DNA from 2 places in the Methylobacterium sp. 092160098-2 genome. Region 2 is predicted to be linked to the other one. Evidence: predicted binding sites of a transcription regulator. Region 2 holds the regulator's gene; the other holds the start of a gene.

Region 1 (4,972 bases), 2.5 Mb from region 2:
GGTTCATCGCACCACGCCCACGGCCTCGCGGCGGTGTGGGCGGTGCTCGCCAGCCGTCAGGTCTGGCTCCTCGCCGTGATCTACGCGGGCAGCTCGGCCACCAGCAACACGCTGTCCCTGTGGATGCCGCAGATCCTCAAGGGGTTCGGCCTCAGCAACCTGGAGACCGGCCTGCTGAACATGATCCCCTTCGGCATCGCCTCGGTGTTCATGATCGTCTGGGGCCTGCGGGCGGACCGCAGCGGCGAGCGCATCTGGAGCACGGCCCTGCCGCTGGCACTGACCTCGCTGAGCTTCGCCCTGACCCTGCTGACGGGCTCCCTCTGGATCACCCTGGTCCTGCTCTCGCTGGTCCTGCTCGGCAATTACGCGATCAAGGGCCCGTTCTTCGCCCTGGCGACCGAGACGCTGCCGCCGGCCCAGACGGCCGCCGGCATCGCGGCGATCAACACGCTGGCGCATCTGGGGACCGGAGCGATCACCTCGCTGATCGGGGTGCTGCGCGAGCAGACCGGCAGCTTCCCCGTCGCCCTGCTGCCGCTCTGCGCCCTCACGGGCATCGGCTGTGCCCTGGTCTTCTGGATCGGCCGGCACCCGTCGCGGCCGCCGGCCGTCGGCCCGGCCCCGTCGGTGGCGGGGGGCTGAGGCTGCGGGGAACCGTCCGGCCGCCCGTCGATCCCGCGACCGGCCTCCTCGGCGATCCCGCGCCGCCATGCCATGATGGCGCGGGAGGATTCGACATGCACGACAGCGGCGACGATCACACGCACCCGCATGCGCACGACGAGGCCCACGAGCCGGGCGCCCCGGAGCGGTGGAAGCACGACGGCGTGCGGGTCATCCCGGGCGACCGGCTCGATGCCAACACCGCGCAGACGCCCGGCATGTTCCGGCAGGCGGCCGTCAACGCCGCCCGGGTCGGCGCCCAGAAGATCTGGGCCGGCACGGTGGCGATCCAGCCCGACGCCAAGACCGGCGTGCACCATCACGGCGAGCTGGAGAGCGTGATCTACGTGGTCTCCGGCCGGGCCCGGATGCGCTGGGGCGACAAGCTCGAATACGTGGCCGAGGCCGGCCCCGGCGACTTCATCTTCGTGCCGCCCTTCGTGCCGCACCAGGAGATCAACGCCTCGACCGACGAGCCCCTGCATTGCGTGCTGGTGCGCTCCGACAACGAGGCGGTGGTGGTCAACCTGCCCGATGTCGAGGCCGCCGAGACGCCCGAGACCGTCTACTGGGTCGATCCGATCCACAGGCATCCGTGAGCGACCGGCGCCCGCGGCGATAGGCCGGACGCCGCGCCCCGGCGGCCGCGTCGAGTGCGACAGCGGCCTCGCCCGGCCGGCCCACCGCGTCTTCCCGCCGGACGCCCCGCCGGCCTCAGACGGGCCCCGATCCGGGATGCGGGCCCATGCGGCGGCGGTCGTGTTCGATGGCGAAGACATGGGCGTAGAGGTTGGCGACCCAGCCCCGGCCCTCGACCGTGAGGTCGAGGAAGCGGATCGCATCCCCGATCACGGGCTCGATCTTGCCCCAGAAGAAGGACGGATAGCGCTCTGCAAGGTCGGCCGGGCTGTCGTAGCCGAGTTCCGCGTTGACGCCGATCTCGGCGAATTCGTGAAACAGCGCATTCAACTTGCGCGGATAAAGCGGGTCGCCGAGCTGCCCGATCAGGTCGGCCGCCCGCAACAGGCCCGCCTCGGTCCCGGTCTCGCGATGCGCGTCGTCTTCCGGCACCGGGAAGCGGGTCAGCTCGATCGCCCGGATGACCCGGCCCGCATCGACGAGATCGTGCGTGCCGAAGCGCTCTTGGACAGCGAGTTTCGAGCGCTCGACGTGATACGGCGCCAGCGCCGCATCGGAGGCCCCGCGGGGCAGGCACACGGTCCCGCCCCGCGCGTCGATGACGAAGGCCTGGGCCCGGTCGCCCGCGCAGACGCCGCGCACGTAACCGATGTCGTGGTAGAGGGCGGCCAGGATCATGTGCAGCCAGTCCTCCGGCGTGACACCCTCGTGCAGGAAGCGGCCGCGCAGGATGTCCTGGGCGACCAGGGTGACGAGGGCCGTATGATCGCCGTCATGGTAGAGGGCATCGCTCCCGACGATCCGCTCGATCGTCAGGCGCGCCGAGGCCTCGATGATCTCGGCATAGCGCGGCTCCCGACTGCCGAAGGTCCGCTGGTAGGTGACGGCGAGGTGCTCGCCGAGGGCATCGGCGAGCATCTTGGTCGCGTCGAACATGGTCGGGCCTCGCCGTCAGCTGCGGCCGGCGGCGACGCGCCCGGCCGGGTCGGTGCAGATCACGTGGACCGCTCCCCGCGTTGCACCAGCCGTTCTTCGAGATAGGCCGCCGCATCCGCGTAGAGTTCGTAGCGGCGGAGCAGGACCGCGCGCTTCTCGGCCGGCGTCGCCGCATCGAGCTTGCCATGGGCCTTGTCGGCGCGGGCGCGCAGCTTCCTGGCGAGCTTCTCGAACGCCGCGTCGATCCGGGCGCCGACCTTCTCGCCTTCGGCCCGGGCCGGATCCCGATCGTCCGGCGCCCGCCCCGGCGGGGGCTTCGTCGCTTCTCCAGCCATGACGCGTCTCCGGTCGCGGTGCTCCGTGGCCGAAGCGTATGACGGAACGATCACGGGTGCGATACCGGATCGTCCGCCCGCGGACCGATCGCTTCTCAGGCCTGTCACGGAAGGCTGCTCTAGCTCGGCCGTCCGACACGCAGGGGGACCCGCGATGAGGCTCGACGACAGTGCTGCCCTGGATGCCGCCCTGGAGGCGATCCGGCGCGACCTTGCCGACAGCTACGATGAGGAGGTGGAACTCGGGCTCGAGGAGGAGCGCCTCGATCGGCTCGCCGCCGACGGCGCACAGCCCGAGCGCCTGGACCGCAAGGTCTATTTCCGCGAACTGCTGCGCCTGCAGCACGAACTGGTCCGCCTCCAGGACTGGGTGCAGGATCGGAAGCTGCGTGTCGTCGTCCTCTTCGAGGGCCGCGATTCGGCCGGCAAGGGCGGCGTGATCAAGCGGATCACCCAGCGCCTCAACCCCCGCGTCTGCCGCGTGGCCGCCCTGCCGGCCCCGAGCGAGCGCGAGCGGACGCAATGGTACTTCCAGCGCTACGTCTCTCACCTGCCGGCCGGCGGGGAGATCGTGCTGTTCGACCGGTCCTGGTACAACCGCGCCGGGGTCGAGCGGGTGATGGGCTTCTGCACCGAGGCGGAGGTCGAGGAGTTCTTCCGCTCGGTGCCCGAGTTCGAGCGGATGCTGGTGCGCTCCGGCATCGTCCTCCTCAAATACTGGTTCTCGATCACCGACGCGGAACAGGAATTCCGCTTCCAGATGCGGATCCGCGATCCGCTCAAGCAGTGGAAGCTGTCGCCGATGGACGTCGAGTCGCGTCGGCGCTGGGAGGATTACACGCGGGCGAAGGAGGACATGCTGGCGCGCACCCACATCCCCGAGGCGCCCTGGCGGGTGGTCGAGGCGGTGGACAAGCGCCGGGCCCGCCTGAACTGCATCAGCCATCTGCTCGGCCAGATCCCGTACGGCAGCGTGGAGCACCCGCCGGTCCACCTGCCGGCCCGCCTGCGGCATGCGGATTACGTGCGCGGTCCGGTCCCCGCCGAGATGTACGTGCCGGACGCGTACTGAACGGGGCGCCGCGGCCCGGGGCGGGAGTCGTGATCCTGTCGTGCAGACGCCGCTATAGCGCCGCCATGGCGAAGCGCCCGATGACCCTCGACCTGTTCACGACCCTCGACATCGTCGATGACGACGTCTCGGCCGTCGTGGACGCGTATCTGGCCGATCCCACGCCCGGCTCTGTGGCGTTCGGGGACGGCTTCCGCATCGACCCTGCGGTGGCGGTGGCCTCGCATCCCTTCGCCCGGACGCTGATCGATCAGCCCTGGGCCGATACCGGACTGCGCCGGGCGGCGATCCGCGCCGCCATCCTGCTGGCGGAGCCCGAACGGGTCTGATCGAACCGGGCCGTTCGGCCCGTGACTGCCGCGCTCGGGATGGCGGGGCCCGTCGCACCGCCGGCGCGGTCGCGTCGCGGCGGCGCCCGGTCGGCCCGCTTGCGCGCGATCTGCGCGCGATCTGCGCCCGGGTCAGACCTCCTCCTAAAGCGGTACGCGCGTGGCCTTCCATCGGCGCGGCGACCCGGATCTATCCTGGGGCGATCACGGGGCGGATGGACGGCCCGCCGCCACGGTGAACGATTGGTTTACCCAATCGGCAAACTTGCACCGACCGCCCCGATCCGGATGCGATCGGCCGGCGTTCTACGGGCAGTTCCACCGGAGACGTGCTGCCATGCTGATCTTGAATCCGCTGACCGGACAAACCGTCGAGGTGCGTGTTCCCCGGCCGAAGCCGAAAGCCGCCTGAACGCGCGTCGCGTTCCGCTCGGCGGGCGGCCCGGGAGGCCTCCCGCGCTCCGCTCGCTTCCCCTGCACGTCCGCGGCATCGGCGGCGTGCCCCTCCAGACCCGCCTACGCCATGATGCCGACCGACCTCGACAGACCCGCCGAACTGACTCTCTGGCCGGGCTACGCGCCCGCCCGGGTCGCCGACTCGCGCAGCTTCCCGACGCTGCGGGCCGCCCTGGCCGCCGCGCTCGCGGCGATCGACGCCGAGGATGCCAGCCCGTGGATCATCACGGAGGACGGCGACATCCTCGCGCCGGGATGGATCCGGGCGAACTCCGCGGGGGCCCGTCCCCAATAGCCGGCCGTCAGCCCGCGATCCCGGGCGCCCTCCGGTAATCGCTCGGTGAGAGTCCGTAGCTCTCCTTGAAGCGTCGGCTGAAGTGGCTCTGGGTACTGAAGCCGCAGCTATAGGCCAGCTCGCCCACGGACAGGTGGCTGAAGCCGGGATCCGTGAGCCGCTGTGCGGCGCTCTCCAGACGCCGCCGCCAGATCCAGTCTGCGATGTTGCGGTCCTGCTCGCGGAACAGCGTCTGCAGGTGGCG
Region 2 (4,972 bases):
ACTGAGCGATCGGCGTGGGATCCCGGGCACGGCCCGTGGTAAGACCCACCGCCATCGAAACGACCGCGCTGGCCCGGATATACCGTGCGTGAAACCGCGCCGGCCCTGCGCGCGAAGGGACAGCATGATCCGCCGCCTCGCCATTCTGATCCTGGCCTTCGCCGCGAGCCTCTCGGCCGCCGCAGCCCAAGGGGTCCCGCAGGGCTTCCGCACGCCGGCCGACCTCGTGCGGGCGAGCCTCGTGGCCGAGCCCGCCGCGGTCGCCGGCGCACAGCCGTTCACGCTGGCGGTGCGGATGCAGATCAAGCCCGGCTGGCACGTCTACTGGCGCAACCCGGGCGATTCCGGACTGCCTCCGGAGGTGACCTGGACCCTGCCGGCCGGCTTCAACGCCAGCGCGATCCGGTGGCCGGCGCCGGAGCGCATCCCGATCGCGACCCTCATGAATTACGGCTACGAGGGTGAAGTCACGCTCCTCGTGCCCGTGACGCCGCCGCCGAGCCTCGACCCGGCCAATCCCGTTCAGATTCAGGCGAAGCTGACCTATCTCGTCTGCGAGACCGAGTGCGTCCCCGGTTCGGCCGATCTCGCCCTCACCCTGCCGGTGGGCAAGGCCGAGCCGGACCCGGCCAACGCCGCGCTGTTCGCGCGCGCCCGGGCTGCCCTGCCCGCGCCGGCGCTCTGGCCCCTGCGCCTGTCGAGCCAGGGCGACACGCTGCAGCTCGATTTCGCCGCGACCGGCCTGAAACCCGAATCCATCCGGAACGCCGCCTATTTCCCCTATGCCGAGACGGCGATCGACAACGCCGCCGCGCAGGTGATGACCGTCGACGAGACCGGTCTGCATCTGACCATCGCGCGCAGCAGCCCGACCGATCCTTTGCCCGCCGCCCTGCCCGGCGTCCTGACGATCGACGAGGTCGGTACGGACGGCACCCGCCGCCTCGCCTTCGCGTATGGTGACGAGCCGGTGCTTCCTGCCGTCGCGGCCGCGTCGAGCGCGCCGAATCCGGCCGGAGCCCCGCCGGCCGCCGCCGAGTTCGACGCGCTGACCCTCGCGACCGCCGCGGCCTTCGCCTTTTTGGGCGGCCTGATCCTCAACCTGATGCCCTGCGTCTTCCCGGTGCTGTCCATCAAGGTGCTGAGCCTCGTGCGGCATGCCGGCGAGGGCCCGGCGCGGCTGCGGCTGCACGGCCTCGCCTACACGGCCGGCGTGCTGGCGAGCTTCCTCGGCCTCGCATCCCTGCTGATCGCCCTGAAGGGCGGTGGGGCCGCGATCGGCTGGGGCTTCCAGCTGCAATCGCCCGCCATGGTCGCAGCCCTCGCCTATCTGCTGTTCGCTATGGGCCTGAGCCTGTCCGGAGTGGTCCATGTCGGCGGCCGGCTCGCCGGCCTCGGAGACGGCCTGACCCGGCGTGCCGGCCTGAGCGGCTCGTTCTTCACGGGTGTGCTGGCGACCCTGGTGGCGACCCCCTGCACGGCGCCGTTCATGGGCTCGGCGGTGGGCTTCGCGCTGACGCAGAGTGCCGGTGTCGCGCTCGCCGTCTTCGCGAGCCTCGGCCTCGGCCTCGCCCTGCCCTTCCTGGTGCTGACCCTCTGGCCGCCGGCCCTGCGGGCGCTGCCGCGGCCGGGCGCCTGGATGGAGACCCTCAAACAGGTCCTGGCCTTCCCGGTCTACGCCACCGTGGCCTGGCTGATCTGGGTTCTGGCGCAGCAGGTCGATCCGCGTGGGCTGCTGGCGGCGCTGATCGGCCTCGTCCTGGTGGGCTTCGCCGCCTGGGCCTGGGAACACGGCCGCGCCGCCGCGCCCGGGGCGGGCCGGGTCGCGCGGGTCGCTGCGGCCCTCGCGCTAATCGCCGTGTCGGCCCTCGCCGTGACCCTTCCGCGGGACCGCGCCGCGCCGTCGGCGCAGGCCGCCGCCGACGGGGTCGAGCCCTTCACTCAAGCGCGTCTCGACGCCCTGGTGGACGCGCACCGCCCCGTCTTCGTGGACATGACCGCCGCGTGGTGCATCACCTGCGCGGTGAACGAGGCGACCTCGCTCAACACCAAGGCCGTGCGGGCCGCGATGGCCGAGCGCGGCGTGACCTACATGAAGGGCGACTGGACCAACCAGAATCCCGAGATCACCCGTCTGCTGGAGAAGCACGGGCGCAGCGGCGTGCCGCTCTACCTCCTCTATACCGGAACCGGAGCGCCTCAGGTGCTTCCGCAGATCCTCACCGAGGGGACGGTTCTGGCGGCGCTCGACGCCGTGCCGGTCGCGTCCGGCCGGAGCGCGGCGCTGACCCGCTGAATCTGCGCGAGGCCCGGGGGGCCGCCGGGCCTCGCAGCATCCGCCGGCCTCGAACGTCCCTGGCTCCCTTCGCTGCAAGCGGGCGGGCGGCGCGGCCGACCGGCCTCCGGCCCGGAACCCTTTGTCCCGGAACGCTTCGCGCCCCTCTCAAGCGTCGAGCGAGAACGTCTCGTCGAAGGCGTAGCCCGAGCCGCGGACCGTACGGATCGGGTCGGCTTGGCGCGGGCCGTTCAGTGCCTTGCGCAGCCGCCCGACATGGACGTCGACCGTGCGCTCGTCGATGTAGACGTCGTGTCCCCAGACCCCGTCGAGGAGCTGCTCGCGGGAGAAGACACGGCCCGGCGCCAGCATCAGGAATTCCAGCAGACGGAACTCTGTGGGGCCGAGATGCAGCTCCTCGCCGCCGCGGCGGACGCGATGGCCGGTGCGGTCGAGTTCGAGGTCGCCCGCCGCCAGCCGGTCCGAGACATGGGCGGGCTTGGCCCGGCGGAGCAGCGCGCGGATCCGGGCAAGCAGTTCCGGGACGGAGAACGGCTTGACGATGTAGTCGTCGGCGCCCGTCCCGAGACCGCGGATCCGGTCGCCCTCCTCGCCCCGGGCAGTGAGCATGATCACGGGCAGCCGCTCGGTCTCCCGGCGCGCCCGGATCCGCCGGCACAGCTCGATGCCCGACAGGCCGGGCAGCATCCAGTCGAGCAGGACGAGATCGGGGATCCGCTCCGCCAGGAGCAGCTCCGCGTCGTCGCCCCGAGCCGCGGAATCCACCAGAAAGCCCTCGGCTTCCAGATTGTAGCGCAGCAGCGTGGTCAGCGCCTCCTCGTCCTCGACGATCAGGACTTGCATGCTCACGTTCGAAGATCCGTTCACGAAGCGGCGCCATACGGCCTGCAGGCGCGCCGACTCTCCTTGGAGTTGGCGGGCAGGCAGAGGGTGCAGGAGGCGCCGCTCAGCCTCAACCCGCACGCTCCGATTCTCCGGCGGCGCCCCACAGGAGCGCGCGCAGGCCGACGCCTGGACCGGGGGCGGCCCGCTTACGGAGCCGGCACCCCGTCCACGGTCGCATAGTTCGACGCATCGTTCTTCGGCCGGTCGCCCGCCAGGGCCTCGCCCGTGGCGAGATAATGGATCGTCTCGGCGATGTTGGTGGTGTGGTCGCCGATCCGCTCGACGTTCTTGGCGCAGAACAGAAGATGCGTGCAGAACGAGATGTTGCGCGGATCCTCCATCATGTAGGTCAGGAGCTCGCGGAACAGCGAATTGTACAGGGCGTCGATCTCGCCGTCCCGCTCCCAGACATCGTGGGCTGCCTGGACGTCGCGGCTCGCATAGGCGTCGAGAACGTCCTTGAGCTGGCCCTCCGCGAGGTCGCTCATGTGGCGCACGCCGAGAACGATCTTCTGGGCCGGCGCCTGATCGGAGATCGCCACCACCCGCTTGGCGACGTTCTTGGCGAGGTCGCCGATCCGCTCGAGGTCGCCGGAGACGCGGATCGCCGAGATCGTCTCACGCAGATCGATCGCCAGGGGCTGACGCCGGGCGATCAACAGCACGGCGCGCTCCTCGATGTCCCGCTGCAGGGCGTCGAGGCGCTTGTCGGCGACGATCACCGCCTGGGCGAGCGTGTCGTCCCGGCGCACGAGGGCGTCCGTCGCCTCCGCGGTCATCTTCTCGGCCACGCCGCCCATCTCCGAGATCGAGCGACGCAGGTTCTCCAGGTCGGTGTCGTAGGAGGTGACGATATGGCCGGGCATGGCGAATCCTTCGATGGGTCCCGGGGGCGGCGCTCCGGGGAGGCCCTCGGGGACCCGCCGGCCCTCCGCGGATGCGGCGACCGGACGGCCTTCCCCGAGACCGGAGCGTCCAGGCAGACTAGCCGAACCGGCCGGTGATGTAGTCCTGGGTGCGGCGTTCCGTCGGGTTCATGAACATCCGGTTGGTCGGACCGAACTCGATCAGCTGGCCCAGATACATGAAGGCGGTGAACTGCGAGATGCGCGCCGCCTGCTGCATGTTGTGGGTGACGATCACGATGGTGAACTCGTCGCGCAACTGCTCGATCAGCTCCTCGATGCGGCCGGTGGAGATCGGGTCGAGGGCCGAGGTCGGCTCGTCGAACAGGATCACCTCCGGGCGCTGCGCCACCGTGCGGGCGATGCACAGGCGCTGCTGCTGGCCGCCCGACAGGCCCGTGCCCTGCTGCTTGAGCTTGTCCTTCACCTCGTCCCAGAGGGCGGCCTTGCGCAGGGAGGCCTCGATCCGGCCGTCGAGTTCGGATTTCGGCAGCTTCTCGTAGAGGCGCAGGCCGAAGGCGACGTTGTCATAGATCGACATCGGGAACGGCGTCGGCTTCTGGAACACCATGCCGATGCGCGAGCGCAGCTCGTTCAGGTCGATGGAGGGGCTGAGGATGTTCTCGCCGTCCAGGAGGATCTCGCCCTCGGCCCGCTGCTCCGGATAGAGGCTGTAGATCCGGTTGAAGCAGCGCAGCAGGGTGGACTTGCCGCAGCCCGAGGGCCCGATCAGCGCCGTGACCTGCCGGTCGTGGAAGTTGAGGTTGACGTCCTTCAACCCGTGGAAGCTGCCGTAGTAGAAGTTCAGGCGCTTCACGGCGATCCGCACGGGACCGCCCTCGTCGGCGCGGTTGCGGTTCAGCTCGACCGTGGGGATCGCGGAGGC

The links. The regulator PhoB, encoded in region 2, activates phosphate uptake and scavenging genes when phosphate is short. The targets are predictions, from matches to a motif close to TGTCATNNANCTGTCAT.
Region 1: a site for PhoB is predicted at 2,615-2,631, ahead of ppk2 (polyphosphate kinase 2). Genes of this name have one in related genera too.

Annotation. Positions count from the first base shown of each region.
Region 1 covers NZ_JAQPZJ010000001.1:1,696,417-1,701,388, reverse strand. The annotation lists gene PQI07_RS08085 (MFS transporter) at 1-645, shown strand, start outside; gene PQI07_RS08080 (cupin domain-containing protein) at 741-1,265, shown strand; gene PQI07_RS08075 (hypothetical protein) at 1,381-2,241, opposite strand; gene PQI07_RS08070 (hypothetical protein) at 2,301-2,576, opposite strand; gene ppk2 (polyphosphate kinase 2) at 2,731-3,648, shown strand; gene PQI07_RS08060 (hypothetical protein) at 3,729-3,977, shown strand; gene PQI07_RS08055 (hypothetical protein) at 4,501-4,728, shown strand; gene PQI07_RS08050 (helix-turn-helix domain-containing protein) at 4,736-4,972, opposite strand, start outside.
Region 2 covers NZ_JAQPZJ010000001.1:4,207,510-4,212,481, reverse strand. The annotation lists gene PQI07_RS19825 (aminopeptidase P family protein) at 1-5, shown strand, start outside; gene PQI07_RS19820 (protein-disulfide reductase DsbD family protein) at 125-2,296, shown strand; gene phoB (phosphate regulon transcriptional regulator PhoB) at 2,444-3,139, opposite strand; gene phoU (phosphate signaling complex protein PhoU) at 3,328-4,047, opposite strand; gene pstB (phosphate ABC transporter ATP-binding protein PstB) at 4,166-4,972, opposite strand, start outside.